4 regions of the Mesorhizobium onobrychidis genome follow, and region 1 is predicted to be linked to each of the others. Evidence: predicted binding sites of a transcription regulator. Region 1 holds the regulator's gene; each other region holds the start of a gene.

Region 1 (7,644 bases):
CGGCGTCGCATAGCAGTAATAGGCCTTGCCCATGCGCACCAACTCCTCGGCGACCGCGCGGTGGCGCGGCGCGCGCTCGAACTGCGATACCGGCTCGCCGTCCCAGGTGAGGCCGAGCCAGGCGAGCCCGTCGAGGATGGCGGCGGTTGCCGCATCGGTCGAACGCTCACGATCGGTGTCCTCGATGCGCAGCAGCATCGTGCCGCCGGTGTGTTTCGCATACAGCCAGTTGAACAGCGCCGTGCGCGCCCCGCCAATATGCAGGAAGCCGGTGGGCGAGGGGGCAAAACGGGTGACGACCTTGTCGGACATGGAACTCTCAGGCAAGCGCAGGAAACGGATGTGATTGCACGGACTTTCGCGCGTCGCGCGTTCATGTAGCATAGGAGGTCAAGGGCGCAAGGGGCAGACCCGATGGCTGGACCAGGCCGCGGCGCGGACGAGAGCGAGGGCGCGACCACAAGCGTCAGCGAACGATCGCTGTTTGCCGACGTTCCCCACGCCGAGCCGCTACCCGTTTCGCTGCCTGCGTCGCACCCGGGCATTCAGCCTCTTTCGCCGGACCGCGCCGCGCCAACACCGGCTCCAACACCCGGGCCTGTCATTCGTTTCTATCTACAGCTCAGCCATCTTTCACCATCCGGTATCCGCAACAGCGTGGCCTCGGCAGCCGGCTTGGAACTAGACCGCGGCGTCGCCTTCCTGCTGGTGCCGGTTTTTCTGGCATGCGGGGTGATCGTCTATTTTTCGCTTGCCGTCGAACCGGACTTTCCGCAACCCATTGCCGTCGTGGTCCTCACGGCATTGTGTGCGGCGGTGACGCGCTCATGGCGCAAAACGCATTTGTGCTTCATGGCAGCGTTGCTGTGTGCACTCGGTGTACTCGCCGCCAAGGTTGAAACCTGGCGCGTGGGAACGCAGATGCTCGGTTCGGAAATCCAGACCCAGCTCACCGGCCGTGTCGTTAGGCTCGATCAGATGGCGAACGGCCGGATCAGGCTGACCATCGACGTGATGTCGACCGCCCGGCCGACACTGCGTTATGCGCCGGAACGTGTCAGGGTTTCGGCACGCAAAATTCCCGCTGAGATGACCTCAGGCTCGGTGGCAACCGGCTATGTGAGGCTTCTGCCTCCGACTGGCCCGGTTAGGCCGGACAGTTATGACTTCTCCTTTGACAGCTATTTCGCCGGTATCGGTGCCAGTGGCTTTTTCCTCGGCAATCCGAAGATCGTCGTTTCCGAAGATGCACCGTTCGCCGCGCGGCTTTCTTCCTCGATCGAAAAGGCGCGCGAAACCATCGCCGACCATATCAGGGACAGCATCGGTGGCGCCGAGGGGGAGATTGCCGCCGCGCTGATCGTCGGCGTGCGTGCCGGCATTCCCGAAGAGATAAACGAATCGATGCGGCGCACCGGCATCTACCACATCATCTCGATTTCCGGCCTGCACATGGCCCTTGTCGCCGGCACCATCATGGGATTGCTGCGCGGCGCCTTTGCGCTGCTTCCCGATTTTTCGTCGCGCCGGCCGGTCAAAAAATATGCGGCTGCTGCCGCACTCGTTTCCATCGCTGCCTATCTGATCTTTTCCGGTATCGTGGTCGCGGCTGAACGCAGCTTCATCATGCTGGCGGTAATGCTTGTCGCCGTGCTGTTCGACCGGGCGGCACTCACCATGCGCAATCTGACGATTTCAGCCATCGCTGTCATCGTCGTGTCGCCGCACGAGGTGGTCGGCCCAAGCTTCCAGATGTCCTTCGCCGCGACCGCTGCTCTCGTGGGCGCCTATGCCGGCTGGTCCGACTATCGTGCCGACAAGGCCACGACGCCGCCACAGCGACGGTCACCGATCGCTTTCGTCACGCGAAAACTCGCCGCTGGTACAGGTACCATCGCAATGACCTCCATCATTGCCGGCAGCGCCACCGCGCTCTTCGCCATCTGGCACTTCCAGCGCGTCTCGCCGCTCAGCCTGTTCGCCAATCTGGCCGTCATGCCGATCGTCACGGTCGTCATGTTCCTGGCCGTCGTCAGCGCCTTGGCAATGCCTTTCGGCTTCGACGGCCCTTTCCTATACATGATGGGCAAGGGGCTGACGGCCATGATTGCAATATCGGGATGGATCTCCGAGCGGTCGCCGGTCGATGCAGTCGGGCTGATCTCGTTGCAGTCGGTTCTGCTGGTGGCGGTCGCCCTGGTCATCGCCACGATGGCGACGACATGGTTGCGGCTTGCGGCACTTCCCTTTGCGCTCGCCGGCTTGCTGACGATTTCCGAGACGCGCACCCCCGACGTGCTGATTTCGGAAGATGCGCATCTGGTGGCGCTGCCGATCGGCGGCGGCGAACTTGCCGTCAACCGGGTGCGGTCGAACGAATTCACCACCGACAACTGGAAACATGCGCTGGTTTCAGCGACCATTGTCGAGCCGGAGACATTCGAAAAAGGAGACGTGCGGTTCGACATCGCCGACCCGGCCGACCTGCCGCCGGGAGCGCCCTTCTACTGCACTGCCGGCCTGTGCCTCGCCCGGCACCCGTCCGGCGCGATCATCGCGCTCGCCGACGACCGCAAAACCGCACGGCCAGCCTGTGCCTTTGCGGATTTGATCGTCATCGACGATGCCACAGCCTATTACAATCCCTGCCGCAATCCGCTGGTTCTCGTCGTCACAAAACGGCAGCTCGCTCGCATGGGCAGTGCCGCCGTCTTCTTCGATCCGCTATCGGCGACGACGCGCGCAGAAATCCATTTTGCCGTCAGACAGCCATATAGGCCTTGGCATGAGCAGCGGAGATTTTCGCGCGAGGCAAGGGGCCTGCCGCCATACCGCAGGGCCGAGAAACCCAAAAAGCCTGCCGTTCAGTAACGCCGGATCAGTCCAACGAGCTTGCCTTGCACCTTGACCCGGTCCGGCCCGAAGATGCGCGTCTCGTAGGCCGGATTGGCGGCTTCCAGTGCGATCGAGGCACCTTTGCGGCGGAACCGCTTCAGCGTCGCTTCCTCCTCGTCGACCAAGGCGACGATGATCTCGCCAGGCTGGGCGGTGTCGGCGTTGCGGATGATAACCGTGTCGCCGTCGAAAATGCCGGCCTCGATCATCGAATCACCCTTGACCTCCAGCGCGTAGTGCGTGCCGCCGGTGATCATGTCCGGTGGCACCGAGATCGAATGCGTCTGGTGCTGGATGGCGTCGATCGGCACACCGGCAGCAATGCGGCCCATCACCGGGATCGAGACGGTGGCAACGACGTCATCGTCGTTGCCGGCCGCAGGCATGCGTGAAGGCGCCGGCTTGATCTGTCGTCCGAGGCTGCCCTGCCCAAGGCTGCCCTGAATGACGCTTGGCGAGAATTTGCGCGCCGCATTGAGGCCGGGCGCGATCGAATCGGGCAGGCGCAGCACCTCCAGCGCGCGGGCGCGGTTGGGCAGGCGGCGAATGAAACCGCGCTCCTCCAGTGCCGTGATCAGCCGATGGATCCCCGACTTCGAGGCGAGGTCGAGCGCTTCCTTCATCTCGTCGAACGAGGGCGGAATGCCGCTTTCCTTCAGCCGCTCGTGGATGAACATCAGCAGTTCATGTTGTTTGCGTGTCAGCATCGCGACCCCCAACAGAATCAGAAAAACAAACCCAGAACAAACACTATCTGTTCCAGTTGTGTTCCGCAACCGTTTAAAGTTTAATGAATGTGTTGACGTTTTGTTCAGCGTAGCATCAGCACGCTGCACGCGGCGCCCGTCGCGGCTGGGGGAGCGAATGGCTCGCGCACGATCAGCCCGTTGGCGTCGGCCAGCATTTTGAGCATCGAGGAATCCTGGATGCCGAACGGGGTCGCCAGCAGCGTGCCGGCTTCTTCGCTCACCACGGCGCGTGCATAGTCCTGCCTGAGATCGTTGGCCGGCATGGCGGCGCCGAGCCGCGCCTGACGCATGTCCTGCCGGAAGGCGCGGCCGCCGAGCCGCGCAAGCAGCGGCTTCAGAAAGAGCTGCGTGCAGACCAGGCTCGCCACCGGATTGCCAGGCAGGCCGATGCAGCGGATGTCGCCCAGCCGCCCGAACATCAGCGGCTTGCCGGGCCGCATGGCGATTTTCCAGAAATCGAGCGTCATGCCTTCACCGGTCAGCACGTCATGGACCAGGTCATGGTCGCCGACCGAGGCGCCGCCCAGCGTGACGATGACGTCGGCGCCTGCGTCGACCGCTTGTTTCACCAGCGTGGCGATCGCCTCCTTGCGGTCGGGGGCGATGCCGAGATCGAGCGCGCTGGCGCCGACCGAGCGGGCCGCGGCGGCGACGCCATAGGCATTGGACGAGATGATCTGGTCGGGGCCAAGGTCGCTGCCCGGCGGCAGCAATTCATCGCCGGTGGCGATGATGGCGACCAGCGGCCGTTTCACCACGCTGACCTGCGGGTGGTTGGCCGACGCCGCCAGCGACAATGCCGCCGGATCAAGCGGGCGGCCTTTCTCCAGCAGGACGTCGCCCTTCGAGAAATCGAGCCCGAGGCGGCGGATGTTGCGGCCTTCAACCGTCGACGCGGTCACTTCGACGCTGCCGCCGCCGCGGTCGCGGACATTCTCCTGGATGACGATGGTGTCGGCGCCTGCAGGAAGCGGCGCGCCGGTGAAGATGCGCACGGCCTGCGCCGGGCCGACTGTTCCGGCAAAGCCGCGTCCGGCCGGCGCCATGCCGATCACCGAAAGTCTTGCGGGCACGGACGCGACGTCCTCGGCCCGCACGGCATAGCCGTCCATGGCGGACGCGTTGAACGGCGGCTGGGTGTGGAGCGCCAGAAGCGGCTCCGCCAGCACGCGGTCGGCGGCGTCCATCAGGGCGACGCATTCAGCGTGCAAGGGCGCAGCATCCTCAAGCAGGCGCTCGAGCGCCTCGGCGACCGGAAGCAGTGCCATTATTGGCCTGCCCCCTTGGCGTCCGCCTTGTAGTCGCCGGATTTGCCGCCGGTCTTTTCCACCAGCCTGATGCCCGAGATCACCATGGCGCGGTCGACCGCCTTGGCCATGTCATAGATGGTCAGGCAGGCGACCGAGACGGCGGTCAGCGCTTCCATCTCGACGCCGGTCTTACCTGTGACGCGGGCCAGCGCCGTGACCTTCAGGCCTGGCAGCGTCGCGTCCGGTTCGATGTCAACGGATACCTTGGTCAACAGCAGCGGATGGCAGAGCGGGATCAGCTCATGCGTCCTCTTGGCCGCCATGATGCCGGCGATGCGCGCCGTGCCCAGCACGTCGCCCTTCTTGGCATCGCCGTCGAGAATCATCTTCAGCGTTTCGGGCCGCATCGCGACAAGACCTTCGGCGATTGCCGTGCGCGTCGTCTCCGCCTTGTCGCCGACATCGACCATATTGGCTTCGCCTTTCGCGCCAAGATGGGTGAGGGCGGCCGTCATCGTCAGGTCACCTTAGAGCGACGTGCGTCTGTCTGGACGCGCAAAGTACGCTTTAACACTTTGAATCTATGCATCGTGCTCTCCGAAAATCGATTCCGATTTTCGGGCCGATGCAATGGCGGGCGCCTTGCCCGTCAAAAGCAGGCGCGTCGCAGTGGCCACATTCTGTTGCCGCATCAGGCTCTCGCCGACGAGGAACGTACCGATGTCGCTCCGTTCCAGCCTGCGGCAGTCTTCGTGCGAGAAAATACCGCTCTCGCTGACCAGCAGCCGGTCTGCCGGCATCATCGTCGCGAGCCGCTCCGAGGTCTCGATGCTGGTTTCGAACGTCCGGAGATTGCGGTTGTTGATGCCGATCAGCCGCGATGACAGTTTCAGCGCGCGTTCCGTCTCGGCCTCGTCATGCACTTCGACCAGCGCGTCCATGCCGAGTTCGAACGCCGTCGTTTCGAGTTCGCTGGCCACGGCGTCATCGACGCTCGCCATGATGATCAGGATGGCGTCAGCGCCCCACGCGCGGGCTTCGAACACCTGATAAGGCTCGAACAGAAAATCCTTGCGCAAGGCGGGCAATGTCACGGCGTTGCGCGCATCGGTGAGGAATTCAGGCGCACCCTGGAAGGACGGCGCGTCGGTCAGCACCGAAAGGCAGGCGGCGCCACCTTTCGCATAGGCCCTGGCCAGTGCCGGCGGATCGAAATCGGCGCGGATCAGGCCCTTGGACGGGCTCGCCTTCTTGATCTCGGCGATCAGCGCGAAGCTGCCGGATTTGCGCCTGGCTTCAAGAGCCGAGAGAAAGCCGCGCGGTGCATCGGTGTCCTTCGCCCGCGCCTTGATCTCGGCAAGCGGCACGCGCGCCTTCGCCGCGGCGATCTCGTCGCGCTTGTAGGCTTCAATCTTGCGCAGGATATCAGACACGGCTCTATCCGTTCGAAATCTCGACCAGCCGGTCGAGCACTTTCAGCGCCCGGCCGCTGTCGATGGCTTGCGCCGCCGTCGCCATGCCGTCGGCAAGCGTCGTCGTCTTGCCCGCCACCACCAGCCCGGCGCCGGCGTTCATCAGCACCGTATCACGAAAGGCGCCGGCAGCGCCGCCCAGCATGTCGCGCAGCGCCTGGGCGTTGTAGGCGGCATCGCCGCCGCGCAACTCGTCCTTGGTGTGCCGCTTCAGCCCAACCGCTTCCGGTGTCAGCGTAAAGGTGCGGATCTCGCCGCCGACCAGTTCGGCCACTTGGGTTTCACCGGTGGTGGTGATCTCGTCATAGCCGTCGCCATGGGCGACCCAGGCGTGGTCGGCGCCCAGTGCCTTCAGCGTCTCGGCCACCGGCATGATCCATTCCGGCAAGAAGACGCCAACCATCTGCCTGACGACACCAGCCGGATTGGAGAGCGGGCCAAGCAGGTTGAAGATGGTGCGGGTGCCGAGCTCGACGCGGATCGGGCCGACATGCTTCATCGCCGGATGATGCGCCGGCGCGAACATGAAGCCGACGCCTGCATCGTGGATGCAGTGGCCGATCGTTTCCGGCGGGATATCGATCTTGACGCCGAGCGCGGTCAGCACGTCGGCGGCGCCGGTCTGCGAGGACAGTCCGCGATTGCCGTGCTTGGCCACTGGCACGCCGCAGGCGGCGATGACGAAGGCGGATGCGGTCGAGATGTTGACGCTGTGCGAATTGTCGCCGCCGGTGCCGACGATGTCGATCGCGCCAGCGGGCGCGTCGACGCGCAGCATCTTGGCGCGCATGGTGGCGACGGCGCCGGAAATCTCGCTCACCGTCTCGCCGCGCACGCGCAGCGCCATCAGGAAGCCGCCGATCTGGCCGGGCGTAGCGTCGCCCGACATGATGATGTCGAAGGCCTCGCGCGCCTCGTCGAAGGAAAGGGAATTGCCGGCGGCGACCTTGGCGATATGGGTCTTGAGCGCGCTCATCTGGTCAGGGCTTGGGCAACGGCGGTCTGGTCGATCCGAACGTCGTATTGCGTCTGCAGCTGCGCCACCAGCTGGTCGAGCAGGTCGTCGGACATGCCGGAGGTGAAGGATTTCTGCGCCTCGTCCGGCACCGAGCTGGCGTCGGCTCCGGCAGGCTCGAAGACTTCGGCGATCTTGAACAGGATCTGTCCGTCGCCGGTGGGCGAGGGGATCAATCCGGTCCCGCCTTGGCCCTCGCCGAACATCGCAGCCGCCCCTTCCTTGCCGAAATCGACGTCGTCCGCCTCGCGCTTGACGCCGCG
Region 2 (7,644 bases), 230 kb from region 1:
GAACTCGAAGATCTCGAGACCGATTTCGCCGCGAGCGTGCCCGATATCGAGCTGCCCATCGTCGCTGACACCGCCAAGGTTCGGGTGTTGCCGGTGCGCAAGCTCAATCCCAACCTGCCGCGCAAGCACGACGTTCGCGAGCCGTCTTGCGCATGTTGCCCGGGCTGCGGCGGCGATCTGCGCGCCATGGGCGAAGATAGTGAGGAGATGCTCGATCTGGTCGCCCAGGCCTGGCAGGTGATGGAGACCATTCGACCTAAGTACAGCTGCCGGACGTGCGATAAAATCATCCAGGCGCCGGCACCAGTTAAGGCCATTGCACGCGGCAAGCTCAGCTATGCCGCGCTCGCCCATATCATGATGGCGAAGTGGGGCTATCATCTGCCGTTCTACCGTCAGGCCCAGATGATGGCCGCCAAGGGCGTCGATATCGAGCGTTCCACGCTTGCGCGCAGCGCCGGCTACGCCGCCGCCTTGCTCGACCCGATCTACAACCGCATCCGCGAGATCGGCCGTACCCGCACCAAGATTCATACCGACGACACGCGGCTTCCGATCTTGGTGCCCAGCGCCGGCAAGACGCACAAGGGCGCGCTCTGGGTTTATGTCGCCGACGACCGCAATTCGGGTTCGCAGGAGCCGCCGATCGCCTGGTATCGCGCCACCCTGGGCCGCGCCGGCGAGAGCGTGATGACCGAGCTCGCCGGATTTGCCGGCACCCTCCAGGCCGACGGTTTCAGCGGCTATAACCAGATCTACAAGGGCGGCGCCATTCGAGAAGCTGCCTGCCTGGCCCATCTGCGTCGCAAGATATTCGACGTTCACGACAGCCAGCCGACCGAGCTCAGCACCACGGCCATGGCGGGTATCCAGGCGATCTACCGGATCGAGGAAGAGATCCGGGGACTCCCGCCCGCCGAGCGATTGGCCGCACGACGAAGGCGCACCCGACCACTGGTCCGCGCGTTGCGACGACAGCTTATGCGCCAAGGCAAGGGTTTGTCGCGCCATGCCGATATCGCGAAGGCCTTCGCCTATGGCACCAAGCGATGGCGCGCGTTCAACCGCTTCCTCTACGATGGCCAGCTCGAGCCCGACAACCTGATCGCAGAGCGGGCCATTCGTGGATTTACGGTCGGCAGGCGCAATTGGCTTTTCTCCGGCAGCTTCGCCGCGGCAGAGCGGTCAGCGGTCGTGCTCAGCATCATCGAGACCTGCAAGCTCTGCGGCGTCGATGCCGAAGCCTACATGGCCGATGTCACCGAGCGCATCCAGAACGACTGGCCAGCCTCGCGCTGGGACGAGCTGATGCCGTGGAATTGGGCGCGCCGCCAAGAGATGCCGCTCCCGTTGGCGGCATGAGCGCGCTCGATGACATGGCGCTGTCGGACGAGGCGCTCGAGGCCTGGATGGCTGCCAAGACCAACCGCCCGCTGGTGCGGACCATGTCGGCGCTGGATGGCTTCGTAACGGCAGCGATCACCGGGCCGCGGTTCGCGGACCCGCAGGACTGGATGTGCCCGCTCATGGGGTTGCCGCGCGACGTTTTGGCCAAAGGCTCTGCAACCGATCACGCCGTATTTGCCAGCGTCGCCAGGATTCACAATCGGACCAACGAGACGCTCTTCGACAGACCGCAGGATTATGCGCCCCGATTCGCCACCAAGCCCAGCGGCGGCATCGATCCCCGGCCGTGGTGCCAGGGGTTCTACGCGGCCATGAATCTCAACATCAAAAGCTGGAAACGGCTACTCGACCTCAATAATCCCAATCACGGCCTGCTGCTGCCGATCCTGATCTACTGCGTTGACAAAAAGGGCAGGCCCGTCCTCGGCAAGCCCAGGCCGGGGCCCGAGACCGCGCACATCATCGAGCACGAGGCGTACAAAGACATCGCCCTGGTCATCCCCGCCCTCCGCGAACTCCACTACGTCACCCATTACGACCCGGAGTGATCGGCGCCGGCGCGCCGACCAACAAGCCACCTGTCATCGGGCGATGAATATTCCCTGATTGTGGGCATCGAAAATTCCCTAGTTGGCGCTGCTGTCGCCAGTTCCGGGACGCGTCCCGGAACTGGCGGCTTTCGCTCCGGCGTCGATAGTCCGTCCCGATTTGATCGGAATCGGAGCGGCGCTGGTGGTCCAACTTGGAGAACTTCTGATGATATTGGATCTACACCGTCAGGGCCTGTCCGTGACCGCGATTGCTCGGCGAACGGGCCGCGATCCCAAGACGGTCCGCAAATACATCGAGCGCGGGCTCGAACTTCCCGCCTATGGCCCGCGACAGGCGGGGCGGCCAAACAAGATCGTTCCCTTTGTCGACTATCTGCGCGAACGGGTCTCGGCCTTTCCCGATCTGAGCGCCGTGCGCCTGACGCGCGAGATTCGTGAGCGCGGCTATGACGGCGCCTACACCGCCGTGAAGCGCTTCGTGGCCGCAATCCGACCGCAGGAGCAGGTGCGTCCCTTCGAGGTGCGGTTCGAGACTCCGGCCGGATATCAAGCACAGATCGACTTCGCGCGCTTCGTCACCGAGTTCACCGACGCGCCGGGCGTGACGCGCATCGTCTGGCTGTTCTCGCTCGTGCTTGGCCACTCGCGCTACATCTTCGCCCGCTACGTCATGCACCAGGACCTGCAAACGCTGCTGCGCTGTCATATGCAGGCGTTCGACGCCATTGGAGGAGTACCGATCGAGATCCTCTACGACAGGATGAAGACGGCGGTCACATAACGAAGGCCACATCATCTACAATCGCTCGCTGCTGGCGCTGGCCAAGCACTTTGGCTTCCAGCCCAGAGCCTGCCGGCCGTATCGCGCCAAAACCAAGGGCAAAGTCGAGCGACCATTCCGCTATATCCGCGAGGACTTCTTCCTGGCCCGCAGCTTCCGCAATCTCGAGGACCTGAACGAGCAATTGCGAGATTGGCTCGACACCGTCGCCAATGCTCGCCTGCACGGCACCACGCAACGCATCGTCAGCGAAGCCTTCGCGGCAGAGCAGCCGGAACTTCAACCTCTCCCGGCAGTTCCCTTCGACGCGCTTCTCAAGCTGGAGCGTCGCGTCAGCCATGATGGTCTCGTCTCGATCGGCGGCAACTACTATAGCGTTCCCGATCGCACCCGGCGACTTGTCGAGGTTCACCAGCTTGCCGACTGCATCCGCATCCTGGACGAAGGCCGGCTGGTCGCCAGCCATCCTGTGATCGAGGGGCGCCGCCAATATCGGATCGATCCTGCTCATCGTCAGGGGTTAGCTCGCCACGCCGCGAGGAAGACCGCCCCGGATATCATCGTCGGCCGCCTCGGCGATCATGTCGCCCGGCGCTCGCTCGACTTCTATCAGGCCGTCGCCGAGCGACTGGCCGACGCGGGGAGCCGGTCATGACCATGCACGCATCCACGATCGACAGCATCAGGAAGAGCCTGGTCGGGCTGCGCATGCCGCGGGCGCTCGAAGCGCTTGAAGCGATCCTGCGGCGCATCGAGCAGGGCGAGATCGACGGCATCCAGGCCTTCGAGGAACTTCTGGTGGAAGAACTAACCCTGCGCGAAAGTCGGCGCATCAAGGCTGCTCTGATGATGGCGCGCCTGACCACCATCAAGACGCTCGCCGGCTTCGACTTCGCTTTCCAGCCATCGCTCGATAAAAACCGCATCATGGCGCTGGCCGAACTGAAGTTCATCGAGCGGGCGGAGGTAGTCCATCTTCTCGGCCCGCCCGGCACCGGCAAGAGCCATCTGGCGACCGCGCTCGCCGTCGAAGCCGTCAAGGCCGCAAAGAGCGTCTACTTCTCCACGCTCGCCGACATTATCGCCTCGCTGGCCAAGGCCGAGCGCGAGGGCAGTTGCGCGAGCGTATCCGCTATCTATGCCGCGCATCCCTGCTGGTCGTCGACGAAATCGGCTATCTCCCGGTCGTGCCCGGCGGCGGCAATCTCTTCTTCCAGCTCGTCAATGCCCGTTACGAGAAGGGTGCCATGATACTCACCTCCAATCGCGGCTTTGCAGAATGGGGCGAAGTTTTTGGTGATCCTGTTGTCGCAACAGCATTGCTCGACAGACTTCTTCACCATGCCGTCGTCGTGCAGATCGAAGGATCGAGCTACCGATTGCGCCAGCACGCTGATCTTGTTCCCGAGCATGTTCGCTCCAAAGCGCTCATCAATCCGCCGCCGCCGCCGAAAAAGCGTGGCCGCCCAGCAGGACTGAAATCGACCGATCAAGACGCCGGCTGATCACCGAAACCTTCACCCGCCAGATAGGGAAAATTGGATGCCCACTTTTGCGGAAACTTCGGTGCCCATTGACACCACCTAACCATCAAGACGATTTCGGGAAAGGTGCCTTGGCGCATCGCTTACCGATTAGCCGCCGCTGCGCGATCAAAGGTGGCGTCATTGAGTAAGCGTGCCAAGGTCAATGGCGGCCGGCTGGAGTTTCTTCCGCCGCAGATCCCGACTCGGGTCGAGCGGCCGCCTGAAGATGAGGGCTGGGTCCACGAGGCCAATCTCGACGGCTATCGAACGCAGATCATCATCGATAATGGCGGCGTGCGTCTTTACAGCAAGAACGGCCGTGACTGGACCACGAAATACTGGCCCATCGCACTGGCCGTCGATCTGCCATGCCGGACTGCCATTCTCGACGGCGAGGTCATTGTGCCGGGCGAGCAGGGCGCTTCCGATTGCCCTGCGCTGGAAGCCGCGATCTGGAACGAGCCGAGCCGGCTGGTGTTCGTCGCGTTCGATATCCTCCATCTCGACGGCCGCGATCTAGACTCCTTGCCGCTGCTGCAGCGCAAGCAGGCGCTGTGGCAACTGGTTGAGCCTGGCCTCGGCAAGATCCAATACAGTGAGCATTTCGAGGGCAGTGCGCTGGCGCTCTTCCGCACCGTCGAGAAGATCGGGCTCAAGGGAATTATCTCGAAGCGCGCCGACAGCCGCTACAGGAGCGGACTGTCGAACACATGGCTGAAGGCCAAATATTTCGAAGAAGCCGATTTCCGAGTTGGGCGTCGTTTATGAGCCAGGTACGGCTCCAATGGCCCTGATCGCTGCTCAAGGGGCGTCCTCACCGATTTGAGGATCGTGCAAGATTACCACCATAGGTATCCACGTTATGAAATAGCCAAGAAGAGATTCGCTCCGCTTGCGCGTAACCGGCCTGGGCGGGCGGACGCGACACGCATACCAATCTGGCGGAACAAATCATGATCATTCTCATTGTGGTGATCATCAAGGGAGATTGATCATGGGCGACCGGCACAACCCAAAAATCGAGGCACCGGCAAATGTCGAAAAGGACCCGGAAGATTGGATCAGCGGAGATGACCCCATGACCCCCGCACAAGCCTCCTATTTGAAAACTTTGGCCGAACAGGCCGACGACCCTGACGCCTATGCTGACGGCCTCAGCAAGGCGGAAGCCTCTAAACGCATTGATGCACTCCGGGAGAAGTTAGGCCTGTAGTGCCCGCTCGTGGCTTTTGGTCTCCAGCGACGGGGAGCCGTTCCATCGAACCAGGCAGCGGCTCTGTCCAGTTTGTTACCGTGGTCTGGAGGCTTGCGGTGCTCTGTATTACGAATTGGGTGACTGCGGCGGCAAGCGTGGCGACGCCGAGGGAGATCAGCCCTAAGAGCGGTCGCGGCAGCCGCCGTGACGGCATTCTACTGCCGGCGCGCCTTCGCCACTGGCCAGACCGATTGTCGTAGCGAGATTTGTCCACGCCCTTCTTCCCAAACGGAGAATGCGTCCATTGCGGGCGAGAGTCCAGCGCGCGCGGCGCTTACGCGGTCTGAAGCTGTTCGACAGAATTCGCGCCTGACAGAGCCTAGTGTTCGGTCGGCAGCGGCTCATGATTCGGGGAGATGATGATGCAGCACCTCACCAAGGTTTCTCCCACGTCGAATGTCTGGCCACAGACGGGGCAGAACTCGAAATGCCCTGCATCGTCGTTGGCAGGCGGCGCCTGCCCTTGATGCCGGTTGCGGGGTTGTCGGTTCGATCTCGTCTCACGTTGGTTGCTACCGCGCGCTTGATAGGGACGGCCCGACAGCCGCTGCGGGGTAGGCAACCGACCGGCGGGCCTAACCGGCGGGGTGTGGGCGTGTCCAGCCGGCTGGGACGAATAATAAGCCGTTTCATGCATCATTGCTAATTTAGTAAAATGGTCACGTTCCGTTCCCCTAGCCGCCAGATCGGACGGACCTAGACTCGAATCCGTGCGTAAACCAGTGCGTGCCGCATGAAGCCAAATTCGACGGCTACCGCTCGCAAATCATCATCGAGGACGCTGGCGTTCGCATTTTCACCCGGAGAGGTCTTGATTGGACTGCCAAGTTACCGCGATCTGGCCGAGGCAGCCAAAGGTCTCAACGTACCGAACGGCATCATCGACGGCGAAGTCGTCGTCTTGAATGATGCCGGCCTGTCGGATTTCGCGGCTTTGCGCAAGGCCATCACCAGGCGCCAGCACGACCTCTATTTCGTCGCGTTCGATCTGCTGCATCTCAACGGTCACGACTTGCGCGACACGGCGCTTGAGGATCGGCGGGAAATCCTGGCCGGCCTTATTGGATCTGACAGCCGCATCCAGTTCAGTGAGACAATACCAGGCGAAGCTAACGCGATCTATCATCTGATCGACACGGCCGGCCTGGAGGCGGTGGGCGCCGGCCCCAGTGCCCTGTTGACAGCGTCGATCAACAAGGCGGCCGGAAACGGCTTGTGAAGGTAGGCGATACAACCTGCCTTGGCGCCTTGCTGTTCGAGGGCTGCATCGTCAACGGCAGTGATGAAAATAACCGGGAGACGGGACCCCGCATCTTTCAGCCGCTGCCGCAGTTCGATGCCCGACATACCCTCAAGATGGATATCGAGCACAAGGCAGCCGATCCGGCTCGTGGTGTCGCGGTGGAGAAAGGCTTCGGCCGACGAAAATCCCTGGGTCAGAAAACCATGTGCGTTCAGCAGCCGCTCAAGACTCGTTCGCATGCTGGAATCGTCTTCGACGACCGCCACCACCCTGCGCTGGTCGGCTTGCCGGGTCATCACCTTCCCGAATTTATTCTTCGGCTGTCAGCGGATATGCGCGAGCACGACAATCACATATTAGTGAACCGGAATTAACCCCGCGCATAAAGCGGCCGCACCCAGACCATGATCCCGAACCGAAGGTCAGCGCGGGATGTATCTGCCTCTATTGGTGGCCACCGAGCTCAAAGGCCATCTTGCAGAAGTCGCCATGCGCATCCCGAATGCCGTCCTCGTCGCAGTCCTTCATGATCCCGGCGCGATCCTCCTCCGCCGTCGCCGCCCACGCGGTCTTGAATTCCTCTTTCGACTTCAACGTCTTCATGTCGGCAGCGGTTTAGAAGGGCGCCATTTTCGTCGGCTCGTCGAGGATGCCTTCGCCAGCAAGTGCGGCGCCGGTCATCATCGGAAGCGCCATCGCGCCCATGCAAAGAATCTTGATTTTCATGATCATTCCTCCTGCTTGGTTGAGCCTCCCGCTTGGTTGAGATCTGCAGCCTACGCTAACTGAAACGCCGAACGACTCATATTGTTCTTGTGGGCAAAATTCCCCTTATCAAGGCGGGGCGGTCGGTTCGGGTGATTTGGGTTTGACCCTAGTTC
Region 3 (7,644 bases), 960 kb from region 1:
AACGTCGATGACGACGATTTTTGCGCCGCGTTCCTTGCGCGCCTTGATCGCGTGGGTCATGACGTTGACCTGGGTGACCACGGCATTGGTGCCCCAGATCACCACGCAGTCGGACTTGGCCATCTCGCGCGGGTCGGGACCGCGCAACGCGCCGGCGCCCATCATCCAGCCGGTCCAGGCCAGATTGGTGCAGATCGACCCGAAGAAGCCGGAATACTTTTTCGCGTGGCGCAGCCGCTCGATGCCGTCGCGCTGCACCAGCCCCATCGTGCCGGCATAGTAATAGGGCCAGACCGTCTCCGAGCCGTATTTTGCCTCGGCCTCGATAAACTTTTCGGCGACGAGGTCGAGTGCGGCCTCCCAACTCGCTTCCTTCCAAAGGCCCTCACGCTTGGCGCCCGCGCGGATCAGCGGCTTCAGCAAGCGGTCGGGATGATGGACGCGGTCGGCATAGCGGGCGACCTTGGCGCAGATGACGCCTGATGTGTAGCTGTTGGCCTTGGCGCCATGGACGCGGCCGATGCGCTTGCTGTCGAGCAGTTCGACCTCGAGCGCGCAGGTCGACGGGCAATCATGCGGACAGGCCGAATGGCCGATCCTGAGCTTGGCGTGCTGATTCATGGGGCCAAACTAGCCGTTTATGGCGGTGGCGTGTAGGCCCAGATGGCGCCTTGCCTTCTCCCCCTTGTGGGAGAAGGCAGAGGGGCGTCGCGCTACTCCGCCGTGCCTTCCTCGTATTCCGCCGACATCGACAGCCATTTTTCCTCGTGAGCGGAGAGCGTCTGGGCCAGTTGCGAGCGCTCCTTGGCCAGCCGTGTCGCCGTCGACGGGTCCTTTTCATAGACCGCCGGATTGGCGAGCTCGTCCTCGATCAAGTCGATGCGCTTGCGGATGCGGTCCATCAGCGCTTCGGTGGCGCGGATCTCCTTGGCCAGCGGCTCGAAGGTGGCGCGGCGTGCGGCCGCATCGCGGCGGCGGTCGGCCTTCGAGGCTTTTTCGGCCTCGCGCTTGCCGCGGCGGTCGCCTGACACGCCGGTGACCAGCGTCTTGTAGTCATCAAGGTCGCCGTCATAGGGATTGACCGTGCCGTCCTTGACCAGCCACAGCCGGTCGGCCGTCGCCTCGAGCAGATGGCGGTCGTGCGAGATCAGGATGACGGCGCCGGGAAATTCGTTCAGCGCATGGATCAGCGATTCACGGCTGTCGATATCGAGATGGTTGGTCGGTTCGTCGAGGATGAACAGGTTTGGCCCCTCGAACGCCGACAGGCCCATCAGCAGCCGCGCCTTCTCGCCGCCGGACAGGTCCTTGGCGGCGGTGTTCATCTTCTCGGTGGTCAGGCCGAACTGGGCGACGCGGCCGCGCACCTTCGATTCCGGCGCTTCCGGCATCAGCCGGCGGACATGCTCATAGGCGTTTTCATTCGGTCGGAGATCGTCGAGCTGATGCTGGGCAAAGATCGCCACCTTCAGCCCCGGTGCCACCGTCATCGTGCCGGTCTCCTGCTTCAGGCGGCCGGACAGCAATTTGGCGAAGGTCGACTTGCCGTTGCCGTTGGCACCGAGCAGCGCGATGCGGTCGTCGGCATCGATGCGCAGCGTCATCTTCTTCAGGATCGGCTCACCCTCGACATAGCCTACATTGACGTTGTTGAGCGCAATGATCGGCGAGGCCACCGTCTTCACCGGCTCGGGAAAGGAGAACGGTCGCACGTTGTCGTTCACAATTGCGGCGATCGGCTTCATCTTCTCCAGCGCCTTGATGCGCGACTGCGCCTGTCTCGCCTTGGAAGCCTTGGCCCGGAAGCGCTCGACGAAGGATTCCATGTGCTTGCGCGCGGCTTCCTGCTTGACCCTGCCCTTCTCCTGCAATTCGCGCTGCTCGGTATATTGGCGCTCGAACTGGTCGTAGCCGCCGCGCCAGAAGGTCAGCTTCTTCTGGTCGAGATGGACGATCGAGTTGACGGCGCGGTTGAGCAGGTCGCGGTCGTGCGAGATCAGCAGCACGGTGTGCGGATATTTCGACACGTAGTTTTCCAGCCACAGCGTGCCTTCGAGGTCGAGATAGTTGGTCGGCTCGTCGAGCAGCAGAAGATCGGGCTCGGCAAACAGCACAGCGGCGAGTGCGACGCGCATGCGCCAGCCGCCAGAGAAGGACGAGGCCGGCCGCCGCTGGGCGTCGTCGTCGAAGCCGAGGCCGGCGAGGATGGTGGCGGCACGCGACTCGGCCGAATGGGCGTCGATATCGGCCAGCCGCATGTGGATGTCGGCGATGCGGTGCGGATCGGTCGCCGTCTTTTCCTCCTCGAGCAGTGCGGAGCGCTCAAGGTCGGCCTTGAGCACGATCTCGATCAGCGGTTCCTCGGTGCCGGGCGCTTCCTGCGCCACCTGGCCGATGCGCGTGTTCTTCGGCAGGCCGAGCGAGCCGGTCTCGGAGGCGAGGTCGCCGGTGATCGCCTTGAACAAAGTCGTCTTGCCGGTCCCGTTGCGGCCGACAAGCCCTGCCTTGCTGCCGGCCGGCAAGGTCAGCGAGGCATGGTCGAGAAGCAGGCGTCCGGCCATGCGGAGCGAAAGGTCGTTAATGATCAGCATGGCCGCGCTTTTGCACGGGACGTCAGCGCTTCGCAAGACCTTGAGCGACGGTCGGCCGCATAAGGCATAAAAATGGCCGGCAGCGGCGGGTTGCCTGATGCCGCGGGAGGATAGATCCGATTGCCGGCCTCGCCGGATCAGAGGGCCAGCTTTGAATTGGGCCGGGAACCTGCTGCGACGGCGCGGCGCCTGGCGAGCATCGACGTCTCGCATCTGAAAATTGCAGTTTTGTCACATTTGTCAGTTGATTGCCTGTTCAAGGCGGTCGTCTTCCGCGATCACCCCATGACGCAACGGCAAGACTCAGCTATCTCTAGGTATGCGGCGGACCTGATACCCGCCTGGCCGGCGTCATCGCTCCCCTCCCAAGCGGCGCCGGCCACCTTTCCTACTGCGTTCCATCACTGCGCCGACGGCGTGCCGGGTTGATCACCGCCTGACGTCGACTTGGGTGCAGGGTCGACCTGCGGGTTTTGATCGGCGCCGGGAGCCTTTGTCGGTGGGATGTTGTTATCGCAAGCCGCGACAGCCAGCGCTGCCGCCAAAACGAGCCAGGTCGGGGCCAGCAAAATTGAGAGCTTGTTCATCGCAACCTCCTGTCACCGGGCAAACGAGACGGTGCCGATTTGGTTGCACGCTCAGGCAGAGCTTGGGGCGTTTGGAAAGCGGGGAACAAAACGCGGGCTCTTCGGTTGGTCCACATCAATGGAGAAAATCATGATCCGTCTGCTCATAGCCGGGGCGGCCGTCTACATGGCTTACCGCATAGTCAGGGAAATCATCGACGAGGTGCCCGACGACTTCGATCCGCTGTTGCTGCCGCCTCCCGATGACGACAAGTCGCTGCCGCGGCAGTCGGCGGCGATGGGCGTAGAGCCCCAGCGCTAGGCCCAGTTCATCAGCTGGTGTGCGCCAGTAGAATCGGACGCATCGGTCGCAACTTTCACGTCGAGAGCGTTGCGAACAAAGCAGAAACGATGCTTGATGGGCAATGAACCTCGCTGCCCGTGATTCGACCTTCCGGCCTGCCTATCTCGCAAAGCTGAATGCCGAGCAGTGCCTTGCCGTCGAGCATGGCGACGGCGCGGTCGCCGGGCCGTTGCTGGTGATCGCCGGCGCCGGCTCCGGCAAGACCAGCACGCTGGCGCATCGCGTCGCGCATCTGATCGTCAGGGGCGCTGACCCCAGGCGCATCCTTTTGATGACGTTTTCGCGTCGTGCCGCATCGGAAATGGCCAAGCGGGTCGAGCGCATCGCCGGCGAGGTGCTCGGCCGGGACGCTTCCGTGATCACCGATGCGCTGAGCTGGGCCGGCACATTTCACGGCATTGGCGCCAGGCTGCTGCGCGACTATGCGCTGGAGATCGGCCTCGATCCGGCCTTCACCATCCATGACCGAGAGGATTCGGCCGACCTGATGAACCTCGCCCGGCACGAACTCGGCTTCTCGAAAACCGAAGGCCGTTTTCCGACAAAGGGCACGTGCCTGGCGATCTATTCGCGTGCGGTCAACGCGCAGGCGCCGCTCGGCGAGATTCTCGGTTCGGTGTTTCCCTGGTGCGCGGGTTGGGCAGAACAGCTTAAGGCGCTGTTTGCCCGATATGTCGAGGCCAAGCAGGCGCAGAACGTGCTCGATTACGACGACCTGCTGCTCTACTGGGCGCAGATGGCCGGCGAGCCGGAGATATCAGCGCATCTGAGTGGGCGCTTCGACCATGTGCTGGTCGACGAGTACCAGGACACCAACCGGCTGCAGGCCTCGATCCTCACGGCGCTCAAGCCGGACGGATCCGGGCTGACGGTGGTCGGCGACGACGCGCAGTCGATCTATTCGTTTCGCGCGGCGGAAGTGCGCAACATCCTCGACTTCCCAAAACAATTCGCGCGGCCGGCCGAGATCGTCATGCTGGAGCGCAATTACCGCTCGACCGAGACCATCCTGGCCGCCGCCAATGCGGTGATCGGCGAGGCCTCGGAGCGCTTTACCAAGAACCTCTGGTCGGAGCGCAGATCGACCGAAAAGCCGAAGCTGGTCAGCGTTCGCGACGAGGCCGAGCAGGCGAGTTACGTCTGCCAGGCGATCCTGACCGAGCGTGAGGCCGGCACGGCGCTGAAGGCGCAGGCCGTGCTGTTTCGCGCCTCGCACCACAGCGGGCCGCTGGAGATCGAGCTGACGCGCCGCAACATCCCGTTCGTCAAGTTCGGCGGGCTGAAGTTCCTCGACGCCGCCCATGTCAAGGACGTGCTGGCGGTGCTGCGCTTCGCCGAAAACCCGCGCGACCGCGTCGCCGGTTTTCGCGTGCTGCAGCTTTTGCCCGGCATCGGCCCTTCGGCGGCTTCGCAGATCGTCGACACCATGGCGACGTCGCTCGACGAAGCGATGGGGCTGGCGCGCTACCGGCCGCCGCAACGCGCCGCCGACGACTGGCCGGGTTTCGTCGCGCTGTTCTCGCAGCTTCGCACCGGGTCGGGAAAATGGCCTGTTGATCTCGAACAGGTCAGGCTCTGGTATGAGCCGCATCTTGACCGCATCCACGAGGACGCAACGACGCGCCGGGCCGATATTCTGCAGCTCGAACAGATCGCCTCGGGCTACGCCTCGCGCGAGCGTTTCCTCACCGAGCTGACGCTCGATCCGCCGGATGCGACCAGCGACGAGGCCGGGCCGCCGCATCGCGACGAGGACTATCTGATCCTGTCGACCATCCATTCTGCCAAGGGCCAGGAATGGAAGAACGTCTTCGTGCTCAACACCGTCGACGGCTGCATCCCTATCGACCTCGCCGTTGGCAGCAAGGCGGACATCGACGAGGAGCGCCGCCTGCTCTACGTGGCGATGACGCGGGCCAAGGACGGCCTGCACCTGGTCATGCCGCAGCGCTTTTTCGTCCACGGCCAGGCGGCGCGCGGCGATCGTCACGTTTACGCTTCGCGCACCCGCTTCATCCCGGCCTCGATCCTCAGCGCCTTCGAACAGACATCGTGGGCGAGCGTCCAGGTCAAGGACGATCCGCGCCGCCAGCCGCAAGTGCGCGTCGACCTTGGCGCCCGCATGCGTGACATGTGGAAATAGGCCGCCTCTTCGGCACGGCGCTCATGCCACGGGACTTGGTTGCGAAAACCAAATTTCGGCAACATGGAACCTGAAGCCGCAATCCGCGTTTCTGGGCGTCCGACCCAGGTCGGAGAGCGGCGTCCGCCGTCACCTCCGCCCAATTCAAGAGGCCAGAATGCACGACACGACATTTTTCACCCCGGTCGCCGTAACCGTCGGCGCCGGCCATAAGCGCATGATCGCTTCGCTCTTCGACATGCATGAGTTCCTGACCGAGTTCCCGCCATCGCGGCGACGCCTGAGCTACGGCGGCGCGGTGAAGGCCTGCGAGGCGGCACGCGCCGGCGAGATCTCGCCCGAAGCGGCGCGCGATGCCCTGATCACCTTCGCGGTGACGGCAGGCATTCTCTGGCCTTCCGCCCAGCCGGCGGTCTCGGTCAAGCCGGTCGCCCGGGGCCAGGGCGGATACGCCGCCTGACTGGCTAGGCCTCTTTTGCGCCTATGGCCCGTCGAAGATGCTGTTCGTCTTCGACGGGTTTTCCTTTCAATTCGATCCGGATAATCCGAAATCAGGCGTAGGCGCGCCCCTCTTCGCTCCGCTGGAACAGCGTCAGGTCGAGTGGCACCGAAGGCCGGCCAAGAACGGTCAGGATCGCGTGCGCCTGGCCGCGGTGATGGGTCTGGTGGTTGAAGAAATGATCGAGCGCCGGTGCCAATCGCTGCGAGACGGTGCGCATGTCGGAGACGGTCATGTAGGAGAAGCGGCCGGACAAAGCCTTGTCGCTTAACGCCCTGACCCAGTCGATGATCCTTTTGTCTTCGGCCTCGCGCGCCAGCCGCAAGCCCGGCAAGGCACGGTGCAGGATCGTGTCGAGCCTGGCCGGCGCGTCGCCCTCGCCGGTAAAGCGCCTCATCCAGATGCGGTCGGCGGTCAGAAGGTGGTTGAGCGTGCCCATCATCGAGCCGAAGAAAACCCCGACATTGCAGTGAAATTCCTCCTCGTCGAGATCGGCGGCGGCATCGTAGATGCGGCCATTGGCCCATTGATTGTAGGCCGCAAACATCATGAAGTGCTGTTTCATCTTTTTCTCCCGACCCGCGAGACCCCGTTTCGGGTGCCTACCCGCATCTGCCCGAAACATCGCTCTAGTAGACCGCAAGGAAGCTGCCGCCAATGACCATTCTGCTCTATGACCTCGTCGGACGCGATACCGCCCGTCCGTTCAGCCCGCATTGCTGGAAGGCGGCGATGGCGCTCGCCCACAAGGGGCTCGACATCTCCACCGTGCCGACACGTTTTCTCGAAGTGCCGACAGTTGAAGGCGGCGTTTCGAAACTCGTTCCGGTGATCCGCGACGGCGAGAAGGTGGTCGCCGATTCCTTCGCCATCGCGCTCTATCTCAACGGGGCCTATCCCGAGCGGCCGACATTGTTTTCCGGCGACGGCGGCAAGGCGATGGCGCGCTTCATCGAACGCTGGTCGCAACTGACCATCCATCCCTATGTCACCACTGCGGCGATCATGGACCTCCACGCCATGCAGGACGAGGCGAACGCCGCCTATTTCCGCCAAAACCGCGAGCAGCGCTTCGGCAAGAGACTGGAAGAGGTGATGGCGGCGCGCGACGCCGGCCTTGGCGCCTTCCGCGCCTGGCTGGAACCGTTCCGCTCGACGCTCGCCTATCAGCCGTTCATCGGCGGCCAATCACCGCTGTTTGCGGACTACATCATCTTCGGCGCGCTGCAATGGGCGCGCATCGCCTCGCCCTACCGGCTGCTCGACGACAGCGATGTGGTGGCGCAGTGGTTCGAGCGCTGCCTCGACCTGCATGATGGCCTCGGTCGCAAGGTGGCGGCGGCTGCCGCCGCCGCATAGGGGAGTAGGGAGTAGGGAGTAGGGAGTAAGGAAGTGCCGTAGTAGTTCTCAAAGGAGAAGGCCGTCAGGATGACGATCGTCGTCATCCACGGTGCATCATTCTTTCGGGGAAAGTTCAGGGC
Region 4 (7,644 bases), 3.5 Mb from region 1:
AGGACAGGCCGCGCGTCTGGCAGGCTGCCGCCAGCACGTCGAACTCAGGGGCGATGTCGGTCGACTGCGCCAGATAGGAGGCGATTTCGGCGGCGCGCGCCGGCACGTGGCCATCGGCGACCAGCCGGTCGAAGCAGGCCTTTTCAGGCTCGTAGACAAGGATCAGCTTCGGCTTGCGGCTTGACATGAGATGCACGATCCCGGGGATGAACGGGTCCTGGCAGCGCGATTGCCTACCATCGCACGGCAGACGCATTCGGCTTTCGCGAAAACCGACGTCAGCTGGACGCCTGCACGACAGTGCTGGCGCTATCTTCCTGTTTGACCGTGATCTTTTCCGAACCGAAGGTTCGGGATAATGGTCTAGGCGATCAGCACGCGCGGCTCGAAGCGGCCGTTGACCGGAATATCGAGCAGAAACGTCATGCCGGCTTGCGGATCCAGCAGGCGCTGTTTCTCATCCTTGCCCGACCAGGCAGAGGTGACCGCCAGCCAGTCGGCATCCCTGCCGACAAAGGCCGGGCAGGAGGGTTGCGTCACCGGCATCGCGACCGAACGGATGAGCTTGCCGTCAGGCGCGTAGGCTTCGATGACGCTGCCGCCCCAGCAGGCGTTCCACAGGACACCGTCGCGATCGAGCACCGAACCGTCGATATAGCCCTTGGCCTTGCGGTGATCGACGAAGATCTTCGGCTCTCCGGACGGCAGGCCGGTCGCCGGATCGCAGCCAACGCGCATCAACAGGCCGGTGCTGGTATCGGTGTAATAGGCGGCCGTTCCATCTTCGGAAAAGCAGATCGAGTTCGACACGGTGATGTCCGAATAAAGCCGGCGCAACTCTCCCTTTAAGAACCAGTAGATCGAGCCGGCGGCCTTTTCCTCACCCTTGCCCATCGTGCCGATCCAGAAGGCGCCGCAGGGGTGGACGCGCGAATCGTTCGAGCGCGTCGTCGGATTGTCGGCCTCGATCGCCGTGTGCAGCGTCATTTTACCGGTCGCCACGTCGCGGACATGCAGGCCGGTTTCGGTGGCGATCAGCTGTCTTTTGTCGTCGATGATGGCGATGGCGCTGGCCATCTGGCCAAGCTCGTGGATTTTGACCGCACCGCCGGAAAGGCGCTTTTCCAAAAGCTGGCCGTTGACTATATCGAACCAGTAGAGCGTATCGGTGGCCGGGTCATAGCTCGGACCTTCCCCGAGCTGGCAGACATGGTCGGAAAAAACCGAAACGATGGCTTCCCTCATCTTGCCGCTCCAAACGCCGCATCCCAGGCCGCTGCAGCAGCGCGGGCCCGCACGGCAACCTCGTCGACGCTCATACCAGGCTTGAACAGGCCGGAGCCGAGGCCGAAGACGCTGACGCCAGCCGCCTTGTAACCGGCAAAGTCCTTTTCCGACACACCACCGACCGCGCCGACCAGCATATCGGAAGGCAAAACCGCGCGCATCGCCGCGATGCCGGCCGCGCCGAGCACGCTGGCCGGGAAGAATTTCAGCGCCGAGGCGCCGAGCCGGATGGCCTGAAATGCCTCGGTCGGCGTGAACACGCCCGGCATCGTCACCATGCCGTAATTCATGGCGCGGCCCATGACCTCGGCATCGATGTTGGGGCTGACCAGCAGCCGCCCGCCGGCCTTGTGCAAGCGATCGACATCGGCCGCGGTCAGCACAGTCCCGGCGCCGACCAGTGCCGTCGCCGGCAGCGCGTCAACAATCCTCGCGATCGAGGTAAACGGGTCCGGCGAATTGAGCGGCACTTCGATCGCTTCGATGCCGGCCTCGAAGATCGCCCGGCCAATGGCCACCGCCTCGTCCGGCTTGAGGCCGCGCAAGATGGCGACAAGCCCGCGCCCGAGCTTCGGAAACGGTGCGGTCTCGGTCATGCGGCAACTCCGCTTCCAGCAATCATGCCATTTTCGCGCGCCGCCTCGATCAGGCCGGTACGCACCGCCTCGTCGGCATCGACGGTCCGAACCGCAAGTCCAGCAAGGCCGAGCGCCTCAGTGTAGAGCGCGCCGAGCGCGCCGGAGGCAATCAGCACGACGGACGCCGTGCCTTTCCGGTAACGGCGGCTGGCCGAGGCGATCTCGCCGCCAATCAGCAGGCCGGACAGGCAAGCAGCGGCATCGTCGGGCTTCAGGTCCTGCAGCAGGCCCGCGGCGCGGATCGAGAACAGTTTCGACGTGACATCGCCGCCGTCGGCCAGCGCTTGCTCGCACCAGCGCCGGAAAAATGGGTTGCCTGGTGCAACCGGCTTGGGCTCCTCGCCAAGCGAATGGCGCAGGATCGAATGCGCCGCCAGCACCGAAAACAGCTCGCCGGTCGGCCACGTGCCGAAACCGGCAACAACGCCGTCCTCGACCAGCACCCATTTCGAATGGGTCCCAGGCATGCAGACGAGATGACGGCCTTTTGCCGGCAAGCCAGCGCCGGCAAGCTGCGTTTCCTCGCCGCGCATGACGTCAGGCGCGTCGGCCTGGCGCTGGGCCAGGCCCGGCACGATGCGGATGTCGCGGCGTTGGCCGGGGATGCGCGCAGCACCGGCAAGGATGGCGCCGATCGGCGCCGGCACGGTGACATAGGGCGCCTCGAGCCAGCCCTGGCGCGAGCCGGCCATGCCGCAGATGATGACGGGCATCGCTTCCGGCGCGCCCATCGCCGCCAGATGGCCTTCGAGGATGGTCGAAAAGCCGGCGGCTTGCGCGGTGATCAGCCCGTCATCGCCGCGACGCTCGGCAAGGATTTTTCCGGCGTCATCGACCAGCCAGACCCTGAGACGGGTCGTGCCCCAGTCGACGGCGGCGACAGAAGGCGCCTTGCTCGGAAATCCTGGGCTCACAGGAAGCCCCCATCGACGATCAGCATCTGTGCGGTCAGCATCCGCGAAGCGTCCGACGCCAGGAACAGCACCGTCCCGACAATGTCTTCCGGCTGCATCACCCGTTTGATGCATTGCTTGGCAATATGGGCGGCGAGTGCCTGTTCGGTAACCCAGAGCTCCTTCTGCCGCTCTGTAATCACCCAGCCGGGTGCAATCGCATTGACGCGAATGCCGTCGGCGCCGAGCTTGCCGGCAAGCCCCTTGGTCAGGCCGACGATGCCGGCCTTGGCGGCGGTATAGGCCGGCATGTCGGGGTGGTTGATCAGAAACGACGTCGACGTGAAGTTGATGATCGAGCCGCCGCCGGCGCGCTTCATGCCTGGCGCTACCGCCTGTGCGGAGAAGAAATGCGGACGCAGGTTGACCGCCTGGTTGTTGTCCCAGAACTCCACGGTGACATCTTCCACCGCGTGGCGATCGTCAAGTGCTGCATTGTTGACCAGCACGGTGACGTCGCCATGCGCTTCGGCCGCTTTGGCGGCCGAAGCACGCAGCGCCTCGATGTCGCGTATGTCCGTCTTGAGATAGAGGGGCCGCCGGCCGAGATCCTTCTCGATGCGGTCGGCCAGCGCCAGACTCGGGCGGTCGGCGATGTCGATGAAGGCGACCTTTGCCCCCTGGCGGGCAAAACCCTCGGTCAGCGCCGCGCCGATGCCGGAACCGCCGCCGGTGATCAGCACCGAAGCACCTTCAAGGTCGCCAAAGCGCGCCGATGGCATCATCTTTTTCTCCCTGAGCATGACCCCGAAAATCGGTTTCGATTTTCGGAAAGGATCATACGCAAAATCAAAGTGCTACAGCGTCCTTTGCGCGTCCAAAAGGACGCGCGGCGCTGTAGGCTCAGTCGGCGCGCATCCTAGCCAGCCCGGTCGGGGGAGCAAGGGAGAAAAACCGATTCCCGAGGCTTATGTCAGACAAAAAGGCGATCACGCCCACTATGTGTCCTCGCAGCGGCGGCCGACCGATAAAGGCATCGAGCGCGCGCGTAGCCTCGCTTTGTCTGCAACTGACCGACAGACGCCCCGCTTGCAGCAGGCAATCCTCAAAATGTCGCGATTGGCAGATGACCGGCGAGGCTGTACAGGCAAGCAGCCAATCCGATCCGCCGGAGATCCGCCATGCCTCTGAAAATCGCCGTCCAGATGGACCACATCTCCACCGTCTCGATTGCCGGCGACACGTCGTTTGCGCTGTCGCTGGAAGCGCAGCGGCGCGGCCATCAGCTGTTCCATTATACGCCCGATCGACTGTCGCTGCGCGGCGGCAAGGTGTTTGCCCGCATCGAGGCAATGCAAGTCCGCGACGAGAAGGGCAATCACTATTCGCTCGGCGAAGAAGTCCGCACCGACCTGTCGGAGATGGACGTCGTCCTGCTCAGGCAGGATCCGCCGTTCGACATGAACTACATCACCACGACGCACATACTCGAGCGCATCCATCCCAAGACGCTGGTCGTCAACGACCCGGCCTGGGTGCGCAACAGCCCGGAAAAGATCTTCGTCACTGAATTTCCCGACCTGATGCCGGAAACCCTGATCACCAAGGACCCGCTGGAGGTCGCCGCCTTCCGCAAGGAGTTCGGCGACATCATCGTCAAGCCGCTCTACGGCAATGGCGGCGCCGGCATCTTCCACCTGCACGAGGCCGACCGCAACCTCGCCTCGCTGCTCGAAATGTTCGGCCAGATGTTCCGCGAACCCTACATCGTGCAGCGTTATCTGAAGGAGGTGCGCGCTGGCGACAAGCGCATCATCCTGGTCGACGGCGAAGCGGTCGGTGCCATCAACCGGGTGCCGGCCGAGCATGATTCACGCTCCAACATGCATGTCGGCGGCCGCGCCGAAAAAACCGAATTGACGGAGCGCGAACGCGAGATCTGCGCCCGCATCGGCCCGTCGCTGAAAGAGCGCGGTTTTATCCTCGTCGGCATCGACGTGATCGGCGACTACATGACCGAGATCAACGTGACGTCGCCGACCGGCGTGCGCGAGGTCCAGCGCTTCGGCGGCGCCGACATCGCCAGCCTGTTCTGGGACGCCGTCGAGGGCAAACGCAAGTAGCGCCTATGCTTGGCGGAACAGCGGTTTTCCGACCCGTAGCCGAACGCAACGCCATCAGAGCGTAGCGTTCAATTGTTCCCGTAATGTTCTTGCCTTCGCCCGAAATCTGTGGTTGTTTCCGGTGACGCCGTTCGCGGCATGATCGCATGGGCTTCGGGCGAGCCCATATCCGGGGGCAGAAAAATGGTTGCGCGGGTCCGCACGGTGGCTTTCCAGGGCATCGAGGCCGTGCCGGTCGACGTGCAGGTGATGATCGCGCCGGGCAAGGTCAACATGCACATCGTCGGCCTCGGCGACAAGGCGGTGGCCGAAAGCCGCGAGCGGGTGCAGGCGGCGCTGCATGCGTCGGGCCTGTCGATGCCGTCGAAGAAGGTCACGGTCAATCTGGCGCCGGCCGACCTGCCCAAGGAAGGCAGCCACTACGATCTGCCGATCGCGCTTGGCCTGATGGCGGCGCTTGGCGCCATTCCGGGCGACATGCTGGCCGGCTATGTCGTGCTTGGCGAGCTGTCGCTCGATGGCACCATCGCCGCTGTGGCCGGCGCGCTGCCGGCGGCGATCGGCGCCAATGCCGAAGGCAAAGGCCTGATCTGCCCTTTCGCCTGCGGGCCGGAAGCGGCCTGGGCCGGCAAGGATTTCGATATCCTGGCGCCACGCAGCCTGATCGCCATCGCCAATCATTTTCGCGGCACGCAGGTTCTGTCGCGGCCGGAAGCCGGCATCCATGCCTCGGCGCGCGACCTGCCGGATCTTGCCGACATCAAGGGCCAGGAAACCGCCAAGCGGGCGCTGGAGGTGGCGGCGGCCGGCGGCCACAATCTGCTGATGGTCGGACCGCCGGGATCGGGCAAATCGATGCTGGCGCAGCGGCTGCCGTCGATCCTGCCGCCACTGGCACCCAGGGAATTGCTCGAAGTCTCGATGATCGCCTCGGTGGCCGGCGAACTCGGCGAAGGAAAGCTGACCGACCGGCGGCCGTTCCGCGCGCCGCACCATTCGGCCTCGATGGCGGCGATGGTCGGCGGCGGCCTGCGCGTGCGGCCGGGCGAGGCCTCGCTTGCCCATCACGGCGTGCTGTTCCTCGACGAGTTTCCCGAATTCTCGCCGCAGGCGCTCGATGCGCTGCGCCAGCCGCTGGAGACCGGCGACTGCATGATCGCCCGCGCCAATCATCGCGTCACCTATCCGGCGCGCATCCAGCTGGTCGCGGCGATGAACCCGTGCCGCTGCGGCATGGCCGGCGAGCCGGGCTATCGCTGCCTGCGCGGCGACCGTTGCCGCACCGACTATCAGGCGCGCATTTCCGGCCCGCTGCTCGACCGCATCGATCTCCGGATCGAGGTGCCGGCGGTCTCGGCCAGCGATCTGATCCGGCCGGACCGGGCAGAGAAGAGTGCCGCCGTGGCGCTGCGCGTGGCCCGCGCCCGGACGATCCAGCGTGAACGCTTCGAACGGCTCGGCGCGACCTCGGCCACCACCAACGCGCATTGCTCGCCCGCCGTCATCGAGGAGATCGCCATGCCGGATGCAGCAGGCCTGTCGCTGCTCAGGGATGCCAGCGAAAAACTCGGCTTTTCCGCACGGGCCTATCATCGGGTGCTGAAGGTGGCGCGGACGCTGGCCGATCTCGAGGCCAGCGAAACGGTCGGCCGCATCCATCTGGCCGAGGCAATTTCCTACCGCATGAGCTCGGAGCGAATGGCGCAGGCGGCGTAGAGTGCACCGGCCGGGAGCCGGAAAGCTTGACCGCGGGCCTCATCGTTGCCGGCGGCGATCGGCCCCAAGGCCGAAGACAGGGCCGGATCTACCCCTTCGCCTGCGGGCCGGGAGCGGCCGGGCCGGCGAGCAATTCGACAGACTGGTGCTACGCAGCCTGATCGCTATCGCCTTCCATTTCGCGGCAGCTACTTCACCGGGATCATGAGATGTGCGTAGGGAGTGCCCGCCCACATCACATATGGCTTGGACGTGTCAGGCTTCGGGTCCGTCGGATAGCCCTGCATCATATCCGTTGCATTGACAATCATCACGTGCGGTCCGGTCTCCACCCAATTGTTGCCGGGCTCGGGCTTCGTCGCATAGGGATCGGTGTTGCTGCCGTCGGTGCCGCCGGCCAGCATATACATGAAGCCGACCTTGCCCTTGGGAGGTTCCTTTTTTTCGATCCACGCCATCGCCCATTCCATCGAGTTGGCATCGCCACACATTGGATCCGGGCCAGGTGTGGCCGGGTTGTCCGGCATGCACCAGAAGCCGTTTGTGCCCTCGCGCAGTGTGCGCATTGCACCCTTCTCATCCATAGCGTGGATCGTAGCGCCGCTAGCTACAGCGGGGGGTGCGGCGGATTCGGCGCTCTTGATCATCGCAGCGTCGTCGGCGGCTGCGCCCTGTATCGCAATCAAACTGCCCGCCGCCACAAGGGCAGCGACCGTCAGAAGCCGTTTCATGGCCGTTCTCCGGTTTTGAGTTGATCTTGTGCATGATGTGGGACGCACGTCCTCCCAAAGCCGTTTGTCAGTGTTTAAAATCTAGCAGATCGCATGCACCGGGACAACGACGTTTTAGCGATGTCTAATATCTGTCGGGTGATTCATGTGAAGTTCTGCTCCATCGATCCCACGCATTTCTTTGCGTTGAGTATCCGGCATGCCTCCCCCAGATGCTCCAGAACGGGCTGCAACGCGCGCCTGCGGCCTGAGCACG

The links. The regulator LexA, encoded in region 1, represses DNA repair genes until DNA is damaged. The targets are predictions, from matches to a motif close to TGTTCNNNNTGTGTTCNG.
Region 2: a site for LexA is predicted at 5,208-5,225, ahead of IHQ72_RS22075 (DUF3072 domain-containing protein). Genes of this name have one in related genera too.
Region 3: a site for LexA is predicted at 3,551-3,568, ahead of IHQ72_RS25760 (ATP-dependent helicase). Genes of this name have one in related genera too.
Region 4: a site for LexA is predicted at 5,015-5,032, ahead of IHQ72_RS03185 (YifB family Mg chelatase-like AAA ATPase). Genes of this name have one in related genera too.

The regions. Positions count from the first base shown of each region.
Region 1 covers NZ_CP062229.1:4,207,849-4,215,492, forward strand. The annotation lists gene gltX (glutamate--tRNA ligase) at 1-312, opposite strand, end outside; gene IHQ72_RS20890 (ComEC/Rec2 family competence protein) at 415-2,871, shown strand; gene lexA (transcriptional repressor LexA) at 2,865-3,602, opposite strand; gene IHQ72_RS20900 (molybdopterin molybdotransferase MoeA) at 3,707-4,912, opposite strand; gene moaC (cyclic pyranopterin monophosphate synthase MoaC) at 4,912-5,409, opposite strand; gene trpC (indole-3-glycerol phosphate synthase TrpC) at 5,476-6,327, opposite strand; gene trpD (anthranilate phosphoribosyltransferase) at 6,332-7,342, opposite strand; gene IHQ72_RS20920 (SurA N-terminal domain-containing protein) at 7,339-7,644, opposite strand, start outside.
Region 2 covers NZ_CP062229.1:4,439,604-4,447,247, forward strand. The annotation lists gene tnpC (IS66 family transposase) at 1-1,362, shown strand, start outside; gene IHQ72_RS22055 (UPF0149 family protein) at 1,359-1,955, shown strand; partial or broken gene istA (IS21 family transposase) at 2,140-3,394, shown strand; partial or broken gene istB (IS21-like element helper ATPase IstB) at 3,448-4,244, shown strand; gene IHQ72_RS22070 (ATP-dependent DNA ligase) at 4,407-5,033, shown strand; gene IHQ72_RS22075 (DUF3072 domain-containing protein) at 5,260-5,478, shown strand; gene IHQ72_RS22080 (ATP-dependent DNA ligase) at 6,332-6,739, shown strand; gene IHQ72_RS22085 (response regulator transcription factor) at 6,643-7,059, opposite strand; gene IHQ72_RS22090 (hypothetical protein) at 7,208-7,366, opposite strand; gene tolA (cell envelope integrity protein TolA) at 7,638-7,644, opposite strand, start outside.
Region 3 covers NZ_CP062229.1:5,171,289-5,178,932, forward strand. The annotation lists partial or broken gene IHQ72_RS25740 (molybdopterin-containing oxidoreductase family protein) at 1-621, opposite strand, end outside; gene IHQ72_RS25745 (ABC-F family ATP-binding cassette domain-containing protein) at 714-2,591, opposite strand; gene IHQ72_RS25750 (hypothetical protein) at 2,993-3,178, opposite strand; gene IHQ72_RS25755 (hypothetical protein) at 3,309-3,479, shown strand; gene IHQ72_RS25760 (ATP-dependent helicase) at 3,583-5,664, shown strand; gene IHQ72_RS25765 (DUF982 domain-containing protein) at 5,822-6,124, shown strand; gene IHQ72_RS25770 (DinB family protein) at 6,216-6,728, opposite strand; gene IHQ72_RS25775 (glutathione S-transferase family protein) at 6,821-7,522, shown strand; partial or broken gene IHQ72_RS25780 (alpha/beta hydrolase family protein) at 7,558-7,644, opposite strand, start outside.
Region 4 covers NZ_CP062229.1:660,604-668,247, forward strand. The annotation lists gene IHQ72_RS03155 (D-alanine--D-alanine ligase family protein) at 1-187, opposite strand, end outside; gene IHQ72_RS03160 (SMP-30/gluconolactonase/LRE family protein) at 364-1,245, opposite strand; gene IHQ72_RS03165 (2-dehydro-3-deoxy-6-phosphogalactonate aldolase) at 1,242-1,883, opposite strand; gene IHQ72_RS03170 (2-dehydro-3-deoxygalactonokinase) at 1,880-2,839, opposite strand; gene IHQ72_RS03175 (SDR family NAD(P)-dependent oxidoreductase) at 2,836-3,603, opposite strand; gene gshB (glutathione synthase) at 4,000-4,941, shown strand; gene IHQ72_RS03185 (YifB family Mg chelatase-like AAA ATPase) at 5,125-6,657, shown strand; gene IHQ72_RS03190 (hypothetical protein) at 6,846-7,388, opposite strand.